3 regions of the Sediminicurvatus halobius genome follow, and region 2 is predicted to be linked to each of the others. Evidence: predicted binding sites of a transcription regulator. Region 2 holds the regulator's gene; each other region holds the start of a gene.

Region 1 (3,270 bases), 1.1 Mb from region 2:
AGGGCCGTGATCTCCTCCAGGCGCTCGGGCTCGAAGGGGGCGGCGACGGTCTCGCCCTCTTCGTTGGTGGTGGTGGGCTGGTCCAGGAGCACCGCGACGCTGAGGCGCTGGATGCCGCCGCTCGGGGTGCGGACGTGGCGCACCGTGCGGTTGATCTCGAAGTTGCGGGTGGCGCTGGAGGTGGCGTCCACCACCTCGCTTTCACTCGCCTCGCCCTCCTCCTCGGCGCCGGCCTCGCCGGCCGCCGCGGCGTCGCCCGCCGGGTCCTCCAGCTCTCCGGCCCCCGGAGGCTGATTGGTGAGCGCGCCCGGAATGCCCATGGCGCCCTGGCCGCGCTGGCTGCGCTGCTCCTGGGTCTGCTCGCTGCGCAGCACCTGGCTCTCCGGGTCGTAGATCTCCTCGGTGCTCTCCACCTCGGAGAAGTCCAGGCGCGCGCTCACCTCGGCGCGGACATTGCCCTCGCCGACGATCGGGGTGAGCAGGTCCTGGATGCGGCGGGCGTAGGCGTCCTCGATGCGCTGGCGCATGGCGAGCTGCTCGCCGCTGCCCTGCATGCCCTCGTCGCCGCCCATGTCCGTGAGCAGGCGGCCGCGCTGGTCCACCACCGCCACGTTCTCCAGCGCCAGATCCGGCACCGCGCTCGCGACCATCTGCGCAATGGCATTGACCTGGCGGTCGCTGAGGCTGCGCCCCTGGTGCAGGCCGACGGTCACCGAGGCGCGGGGGGCCTGGCGGTCGCGCAGGAAGACGCTGCGCTCGGGGATGGCGAGGTGTACCCGGGCCTCGCCCACGGCGTCCAGACTGGTAATGGTGCGGGCGAGCTCGGTCTCCAGGGCACGCTGGAAGCGGGCGTTCTCCATGAAGCGGCTGGTGCCGAAGCCCTGGTCCTGGCGCAGGCTCTCGAACCCGACGCCGCCGGCGTTGGGCAGGCCCTGCTCGGCGAGCATCAGTCGCGCCTGGTCAAGCTGACCCGCCGGCACCTCGATGCTGCCGCCGGGGCCGTTGCGGTAGGGGATGCCGGCGCCGTCCAGCGCCTGCTGCACCGCCGCCACGTCCTCCGCCGGCAGATCGGCGAACAGTGCCCGGTGCACCGGCTCCTGCGCCCACAGGAACAGCCCCACGCCCGCGGCCACCGCCGCGGCCAGGCCGATGATGAGCCCGAGCTGGCGCAGGGCGTTGGGGCCTAGGTATTCCGCGATCAGTGCCCCGAGCCGGCCCTGCTCCGGCATCCCCCCGCCGCCCATGGCACCGGCGGCGCTGCCCTGGGTCATTGCCTGTGCTGACTGTGCCATCTAGACGTTCCCCGCCCTCAGACCTGCATCCGTGAGATTTCCTGATAGGCCTCCAGCAGGCGGTTGCGGACCTGCTTCGTGGCCTCGAAGGCGACCCGGGACTTCTGCGAGGCGATCATGACCTCCGTCAGGGAAACGTCCTCGCCGCGAAGGAAGGCGTCGGTTTTCTGACTGGACGCCTGGCGCGTCTCGTTGACGGTGTCGATGGCCGAGCGCAGCACCGAGGAGAAGTCCCCCTGCCCCGCCTGCTGCGGCCCCTGGGCCGGCGCCTGGACGCCCCCTGCCGCCTGCGCCTGCAGCGCCCGCATCTGCTCGAGCACCTGCTGCATCCGCACGTCCGTCATGGCTCACCTCGCTGGTCAAAGCATGCTGGCGGGGTGAATGCAGGTTTCGGGCCAGGGGTCGGGCGGGGAACAAACACAAAGACACGAAGATTCACAAAGGGGAAGATTTTTTGGGAGGGGCGTAGGTCGTGCACGGCGAAGCCGTGTGCGACGTCCCCGATCCCGACGCCGGGAAATCAACACAACGACACAACGAACACCACGGTTCACAACGCGGGAATCGGATATGACGTAGGTCGGGAACCGCCGCAGGCGGTACCCGACACGCCGGCAGGCGAACAGGCCGGTGCCTGGCTTGGCTGAAGAGCAACCGCAAAGCCGCAAAGGCCGCGAAGGGTAACCACGGGAGCCGTAGGTCGTGCACGGCGAAGCCGTGTGCGACGTCCCCGACCAGGACGGCGGAAGGTCAACACAACGACACAACGGACACCACGGTTCACAACGCGGGAATCGGATATGGCGTAGGTCGGGAACCGCCGCAGGCGGTACCCGACACGCCGGCAGGCGAATATGCCGGTGCCACGCGGGGCAGAAGACCAACCGCAAAGGCGCGAAGGTCGCGAAGGGCAACGACGGGAGCCGTAGGTCGTGCAAGGCGAAGCCGTGTGCGACGTCCCCGACCAGGACGGCGGAAGGTCAACACAACGACACCACGAACACCACGATGCACAACGCGAGAAGCGGACATGACGTAGGTCGGGAACCGCCGCAGGCGGTACCCGACACGCCGGCAGGCGAACAGGCCGGTTCCTCGCGTGGCTGTCGAGTAGCGGTAAAACGGGAGATTCGCCTGCCGGCGCGTCGGCGAGCGCTGCGCGCTTGCCGACCTACCTCAGGGCTTCCCCTTCGCACCCTTTGCGCCTTCGCGGTTGTCTCGCGGCCACGGCCGGCCACGCGCCGGCGGCGTCAGGCTGTATCCCGCTGGATATCGTACTTGCGCAGCTTTTCCACCAGCGTGGTCCGGCGCAGGTTGAGCAGCTTCGCCGCCTGGGCGACGACGCCCTCGCTGGCGTCCAGGGCCTCGCGGATGAGGCGCTGCTCGAGGTCGCCCATGATCCCGCGCAGGTCGATGCCGTCGGGGGCGACGCGGATCTGACCCAGGCCACCCGGATGGGCGTGGCCGTTGGTGGGGGGCTCGTGCGCCTCGTCCTCCGCAGCGATCCCGGCGTCCTCCGGCAGCTCCTCGGCGGCGGCGAGGAGCTTCTCCGGCAGGTCGTCCAGCGCGGCCTCGCCGTAGGGGGCGAGGATAGCCAGGCGCTCCACCACATTGGCAAGCTCGCGCACGTTGCCGGGCCAGGGATACTGGCTCATCACCGACAGCGCCCGGGGCGAGATGCGCACCGAGCCGCGGCCCTCGTCCTCGATCCGGCGCACCAGTTCCTCGATCAGCACGGGGATGTCCGAGGCGCGCCGGCGCAGCGGTGGCAGCTCCAGGGGGAAGACGTTCAGGCGGTAGAAGAGGTCCTCGCGGAACTCGCCCTCGACGATGCGCGCCTCCAGATCGCGGTGGGTGGCCGCGAGGATACGCACATCGGCGTGCTGGGTGCGGTTGGAGCCGACGCGCTCGAAGGTGCGCTCCTGCAGCACGCGCAGGAGCTTCACCTGCATGGGCAGGCTCATGTCACCGATCTCGT
Region 2 (3,270 bases):
ACAACCTGCTCGCCATCCTGGAGACGCGCCCGGGGCTCGATGCCCGCGCGCGGCACCAGCGCATGGAGGCGCTGCTGGAGGAATTCCACGTCGCCCATCTGCGCGACCAGCAGGGCATCAGCCTCTCCGGGGGCGAGCGCCGGCGGGTGGAGATCGCCCGTGCCCTGGCCGCGGAGCCGCGGTTCATCCTGCTCGACGAGCCCTTTGCCGGCGTCGACCCGATCTCGGTGGGGGACATCAAGGCCATCGTGCGCCACCTCGCCGCCCGCGGCATCGGCGTGCTCATCACCGACCACAACGTGCGCGAGACGCTGGGGCTGGTGGATCGCGCCTGCATCCTCGCCGACGGCCGGGTCATCGTTGAAGGCGATGCCGACACGATCCTGACCGACCGCCAGGTGCGAGACGTCTACCTCGGCGAGGATTTCCGGCTGTGAGCGCCCGACCGGCGTTAGCAGGTTTCATGCCGACGGCGTTACCCTGCCGTTTCCGGACAGGGGGAATTGCACTACGATGAAGCACAGCAAAAGGGTGCCGGGGGGGCGCCCGACGCACTCCACTTCCCCGGGTGGCCACTGACGACGATGAAGCAGTCGCTACAGCTCCGACTCGGGCAACAGCTCACCATGACCCCGCAGCTGCAGCAGGCCATCCGGCTGCTGCAGCTGCCGACCCTCGAACTGCGCATGGAGATCCAGCAGGCGCTGGAGTCCAACCTGATGCTCGAGGCCGCGGAGGAAGCGGAGCTCGAGGCGGCCGCGGAGCGCGACGAGGACGGGGCCGAGGCGTCGGAGGCCGCACCGGACCGCACGGAACAGGATCTCGGCGGCGAGGAGCCGGATGCCGCGCGCCTCACCGAGGACCTCCCGGTGGACTCCAGCTGGGAGGACGTCTACGACGGCAGCACCACCTACAGCCACTCCGGTTCCGACGACGAGCGCGACCTCTTCGAGAACCAGTCCGGCGGCGAGGAATCCCTGCGCGACTACCTCATCTGGCAGCTGCAGATGGCTCCGATCTCGCCCCGGGACATGGCCATCGCCGAGGCCATCGTCGACGCCGTGCGCGACGACGGCTACCTCGGCGAGCCGCTGGAGGAGATCGGCGCCGGCCTGCCGCCGGAGCTGGAGGTGGAGCCGGACGACCTGCAGGCGGTGCTGGCCCGGGTGCAGCGGCTGGACCCGGTGGGTGTGGCGGCCCGGGACGTGCGCGAGGCGCTGCTGGTGCAGCTGGACCAGCTGGACCCGGCCACGCCCCATCTGGCGGCGGCCCGCGAGCTCGTGGACCAGCACCTGGAGCTGCTGGTCAGCCGCCAGTTCGCCCAGCTCAAGCGCCGCATGCGGCTCGACCTCGAGACCCTGCAGGCGGCCCTGGCGCTGGTGCAGACCCTGGACCCCCGCCCCGGCGCGCGCTTCAGCACCGAGCGCACCGAGTACGTGGTGCCGGACGTGTTCGTGCGCCGCGTCAACGGCGACTGGCAGGTGGAGGTGAACCCGGACGCCTGCCCGCGGCTGCGGGTGAACAGCTACTACGCCAGCCTGGTGCGCCGGGCCGACAACAGCCGCGACAACAGCCTCATGCGCCAGCACCTGCAGGAGGCGCGATGGCTGATCAAGAGCCTGCGATCGCGCAACGACACCCTGCTCAAGGTGGCGGAGTGCATCGTCGAGCGCCAGCGGGGCTTCCTCGAGCAGGGCGAGGAGGCGATGCAGCCGCTGGTGCTGCGCGAGGTGGCCGAAACCATCGAGATGCACGAGTCCACGGTCTCGCGCATCACCAACCAGAAGTACATGCACACCCCGCGCGGGACCTTCGAGTTCAAGTACTTCTTCTCCAGTCACGTGCAGACCGTGGACGGCGGCGAATGCTCCGCCACGGCGATTCGCGCGCGCATCCGGCGCCTGGTCGCCGACGAGGATCCGGCGAGCCCGCTGAGCGACTCGCGGCTCGCCGAGATCCTGCGCGAAGAGGGCATCAACGTGGCACGCAGGACGGTGGCCAAGTACCGAGAGGCCATGGCCATCGCCTCGTCCACCGAACGCAAGCGGCTGGCCTGAGCGCCAGGAAGGAGGGCCTTATGCAGATCGACGTCACCGGCCACCACGTGGAGATCACCGATGCGCTGCGCGACTATGTCCACGAGAAGTTCCAGCGCCTCGAGCGGCACTTCGACAACGTGGTGGACGTGCACGTGATCCTCACCGTGGAGAAGGTGGCCAAGAAGGCCGAGGCCACACTGGCGCTTAGCGGTGCCAAGCTGTTCGCCGACGCCCTCCAGGAGGACATGTACGCCGCCATCGACGCCCTGGTCGACAAGCTCGATCGCCAGGTGGTCAAGCACAAGGAGAAGCGCACCGACCACCATCGCAGCGAGGGCGCGGTGGGCCAGACACTGGAGCCGTGAGCGCGGGGCGGCCGCCGGGCACCCAAGCGCCCGGCGGCCGCCCCGCCATCATCCGCGACACGGGGTCGACATGAACATCGCCAACCTGCTGGCACCCGAGCGCACCCGCTGCGGGGCCACTGCCACCAGCAAGAAGCGCTGCCTGGAGCTGCTGAGCGAGCTGCTCACGGGCGACGACGCCGATCCGTCGACGCGCGCGGTCTTCGAGAGCCTGATCAGCCGCGAGCGCCTCGGCAGCACGGGGCTCGGCAAGGGCGTGGCGCTGCCCCATGCCCGCGCCCCGGGCATCGATCAGGCCACCGCCGCCCTGCTGCGGCTGGACAAGCCGGTGGACTTCGACGCCATCGACCGCCAGCCGGTGGATCTGCTGTTCGCCCTGCTGGTGCCCGAGCACTCCACCGACGAACACCTGCGCATCCTTGCCCGCCTTGCCGAGATGTTCAGCGACCCGGATCTCTGCGAGCGGTTGCGCACCTGCGGCTCGGAGACCGAGCTCTACGAGACGGTGCTTGCCTGGCAGGACAGCCGCAGCGGCTCATGATCGTGCACCTCGGCATTCCGGCGCTCGCCAGGGCGCTGGCGGGCAGGCACGCGGCCGGCGACGCCACCGCCGGGCTGCCCGTGGCCGTGGGCCGGTGGTTCGGCGACGGTGGCGACTGCCCCGTCCGGCGCCTGCCGGAGGCACCGGACCACCTCCGCCTGCCGCCACTCGCCGGCGGCGCCGCGCCGATCATCCACTCCCCGCTCGGCGATCAGGATCTCTCCCGCCGGCTGGATCGCTGGCTCGCGCGGCATGCCATCGTCACCCTGCCCGGCACCCTGGTGCAGATCGACGGCACCGGCGTGCTGATCCGGGGGGAGGCCGG
Region 3 (3,270 bases), 1.4 Mb from region 2:
AGGGTCACAGTCACCTCACCACAGCCCTCGCTGACGGTCATCTCGTCGGTGCTGTACTGGAGGTTGTCACCCGCCTGGATGGTGAGCTCGCAGTCGTCCTGGGCGAATGCCGGCATGGGCGCGAAGGCGAGCAGGCCGAGCACGGCCGCAACAGTCACGAGACGATGGATCATTGCACGCTCCTTTCTTCTTGAGAATGGCTGGATCGAAAACGGGTCGTGTTTGCGACACCAATCCGAGCCGGAGGGTTCCATAGGTGCATGGGAGCCGACTTGACCGAACTCAACCCATCGGTTTGAATACCGGCTCTCCGGGCCAGGTAGCTCAGTCGGTAGAGCAGCGGATTGAAAATCCGCGTGTCGGCGGTTCGATTCCGTCCCTGGCCACCATATTCCCTTCCTCATTACGCATCGCCTGAGCCAGCGTTACGGCATCCGCGCACGCGGAAGGCGGCACAGGCGCGGGCAGGGTGGCGTGGGGGGATCCCGCCCGTGCCACCGACGAAAAAGGCGCCCCGCAGGGCGCCTCGTGCTGCCTGGATCCGGACCCGGATCAGCTGGTCCGGGTGAACTCCGGGTAGGCCTCGAGGCCGCACTCGCCGATGTCGAGGCCCTCGAACTCCTCTTCCTCGCTGACGCGGATGCCCATCACCGCCTTGATGATGCCCCACACCAGCAGGCTCGCCAGGAACACCCACAGGAAGATCACCACGATGCCGAGGATCTGCGCCCCGAAGGTGGCTCCGGGGTTGGTCAGCGGCACCGCCAGCAGGCCCCAGATGCCCGCCGTGCCGTGCGCCGAGATCGCGCCCACCGGGTCGTCGATCTTCAGCTTGTCCAGCCCCACGATGGAGAACACCACCAGCACGCCGCCCACCGCACCGATGAACGTCGCCGCCAGCGGCGCCGGCGTCAGCGGCTCGGCGGTGATCGCCACCAGGCCCGCAATCGCCCCGTTCAGCGCCATGGTCAGGTCGGCCTTGCCGAACAGCACCCGCGCGGTGGTCAGCGCCGCCACCACGCCGCCGGCCGCGGCCATGTTGGTGTTCACAAAGATCGCCGCCACCGCGTTGGCGTCGGCAATATTGGAGAGCACCAGCTGCGAGCCGCCGTTGAAGCCGAACCAGCCAAGCCAGAGGATGAACGTGCCCAGCGTCGCCAGCGGCAGGTTCGCCCCGGGGATCGCCCGCACCTGGCCCTCGGGGCCGTACTTACCGCGCCGCGCGCCGAGCAGCAGCACGCCGGCGAGCGCCGCCGCGGCACCGGTCATGTGCACCACGCCCGAGCCCGCGAAGTCCTGGAAGTTGTTGGCGTCAAGGAACCCCCCGCCCCACTTCCAGTAGCCCTGCACCGGGTAGATGAAGCCGGTCATCACCACCGCAAAGAGCAGAAACGACCACAGCCGCATGCGCTCGGCGATCGCCCCGGAGACGATGGACATGGCGGTGGCGACGAACACCACCTGGAAGAAGAAGTCCGAGAGGTTGGAGTAATACCCCCCCTCGCCGGCGAGCACCGCCTCGGGGCTGTTGTCCGCGCCGATCAAAAAGCCCAGCCCCGGCAGCACTCCGCTGCCCCCGCCGTACATGATCTGGTAGCCGCAGAGCAGGTACATGATGCTCGCCACCGCGTACAGCGCGACGTTCTTGGTCAGGATCTCGGCGGTGTTCTTCGCCCGCACCAGCCCCGACTCCAGCATCGCAAACCCGGCCGCCATCCACATCACCAGCGCGCCGCTGACCAGGAAGTAGAACGTGTCCAGCGCGTACGCCAGCTCCGTCAACTGTTCCATTGTGATTCTCCTTCAGTTGTCTTCGCGGCCTGCGCTCAGAGCGCGTCCTTGCCGGTCTCGCCGGTGCGGATGCGGATTGCCTGCTCGAGGGTGGTGACGAAGATCTTGCCGTCGCCGATCTTGCCGGTATTGGCGGCCTTGCTGACGGCTTCCACCGCACGCTCGACGAGGCTGTCATCGAGGGCGACCTCGATCTTCATCTTGGGCAGGAAGTCGACCACGTACTCGGCCCCACGGTAGAGCTCGGTGTGCCCCTTCTGACGGCCGAACCCCTTGACCTCGGTGACGGTGACACCCTGTACGCCGATATCGGACAGGGCCTCGCGCACGTCGTCGAGCTTGAATGGCTTGATGATCGCGGTGATGAGCTTCATCCCTAATCTCCCCGATACGCTGCGACACGCCGTCGCAGGCGGTGAACGTTTGTGGACTCGCCGGTGGAAATGCAGCCTCTGTGCCAAGCACTGCAGAGAGCCGTCTGGCGACAGTCGGCCGGCGCGCAGACCGCGCTTGCGCACCACGGTGGTGCACCCACCGGCCCATCGATGCACCTGGCTGGGGCGTTGCGAGCCGATAGGCATGGCCGCCGCAGCGCCGTACACTGGAGCCAATAGTCGAAAGAGGTGATGGCTATGCTCGACCCTCGACAGCTCGACGAGCTGGCCCGCCGCTTCTCGGAGCATCTGCCGAGCGGCCTGCGGGACTTCCAGCAGGAAGTGGAGAAGAACACGCGGGTAGCGCTGCAGAGCGCATTCAACCGCATGGAGCTCGTCACCCGGGACGAGTTCGACGCCCAGACCAAGGTGCTCGCCCGAACCCGGGAGCGCCTGGAGGCCCTGGAGCAGCGCATCGCCGCGCTCGAGGGCGGGAACGACGGCGACGCCGCCCAGCCGGCCGGCGGGTCGCCCGCGCCGCAGGAGTAGACCGCCGCCGGGAGTCTGCGCCGCAGAAATCTTCCGAGCGACGCAAAGGCACAGGGAGGTGCTGACCCATGACGCTCGCCGTGGTCCAGTCACGGGCCGCGCTTGGTGTGGACGCTCCGCTGGTCACCGTCGAGGTGCATCTGGCGGGCGGCCTGCCATCGCTTTCCATCGTCGGACTGCCCGACACCGCGGTACGCGAGGCCCGCGACCGCGTGCGGGGGGCGCTGGCCACCAGCGGCTTCGAGTTCCCCCGCCGGCGCATCACCGTCAATCTCGCGCCGGCGGACCTGCCCAAGGATGGTGCACGCTTCGACCTGCCCATCGCCCTGGGGATACTGGCCGCGTCAGGCCAGCTCGACCCCGCCGCCCTGGAGCACACGGAGTTCGCCGCCGAGCTTGCCCTGGGCGGCGCCCTGCGCCCGGTCTCGGGGACCCTGCCGCTGGCGCTGCGCGCTGACGCGGCCGGGCATGCGCTGATCGTCGCCGCGGCGAATGCGGCTGAGGCGGCCCTCGGCGGCGGCACGGTGCACGGCGCCGAGCACCTGCTTGCCGTCTG

The links. The regulator sigma-54, encoded in region 2, starts transcription at its own class of promoters, with help from an activator protein. The targets are predictions, from matches to a motif close to TGGCANGNTNCNTGCTT.
Region 1: a site for sigma-54 is predicted at 1,674-1,690, ahead of fliE (flagellar hook-basal body complex protein FliE). Genes of this name have one in related genera too.
Region 3: a site for sigma-54 is predicted at 2,235-2,251, ahead of glnK (P-II family nitrogen regulator). Genes of this name have one in related genera too.

The regions. Positions count from the first base shown of each region.
Region 1 is NZ_CP086615.1:1,995,190-1,998,459, reverse strand. Features, by position in the region: gene fliF (flagellar basal-body MS-ring/collar protein FliF) at 1-1,292, opposite strand, end outside; gene fliE (flagellar hook-basal body complex protein FliE) at 1,310-1,636, opposite strand; gene LMH63_RS09090 (sigma-54 dependent transcriptional regulator) at 2,543-3,270, opposite strand, start outside.
Region 2 is NZ_CP086615.1:901,232-904,501, reverse strand. Features, by position in the region: gene lptB (LPS export ABC transporter ATP-binding protein) at 1-437, shown strand, start outside; gene LMH63_RS04120 (RNA polymerase factor sigma-54) at 585-2,057, shown strand; gene hpf (ribosome hibernation-promoting factor, HPF/YfiA family) at 2,078-2,404, shown strand; gene ptsN (PTS IIA-like nitrogen regulatory protein PtsN) at 2,475-2,945, shown strand; gene LMH63_RS04105 (hypothetical protein) at 2,942-3,270, shown strand, end outside.
Region 3 is NZ_CP086615.1:3,653,364-3,656,633, forward strand. Features, by position in the region: gene azu (azurin) at 1-173, opposite strand, end outside; tRNA gene LMH63_RS17065 (tRNA-Phe) at 314-389, shown strand; gene LMH63_RS17070 (ammonium transporter AmtB) at 553-1,791, opposite strand; gene glnK (P-II family nitrogen regulator) at 1,827-2,165, opposite strand; gene ubiK (ubiquinone biosynthesis accessory factor UbiK) at 2,424-2,714, shown strand; gene LMH63_RS17085 (YifB family Mg chelatase-like AAA ATPase) at 2,783-3,270, shown strand, end outside.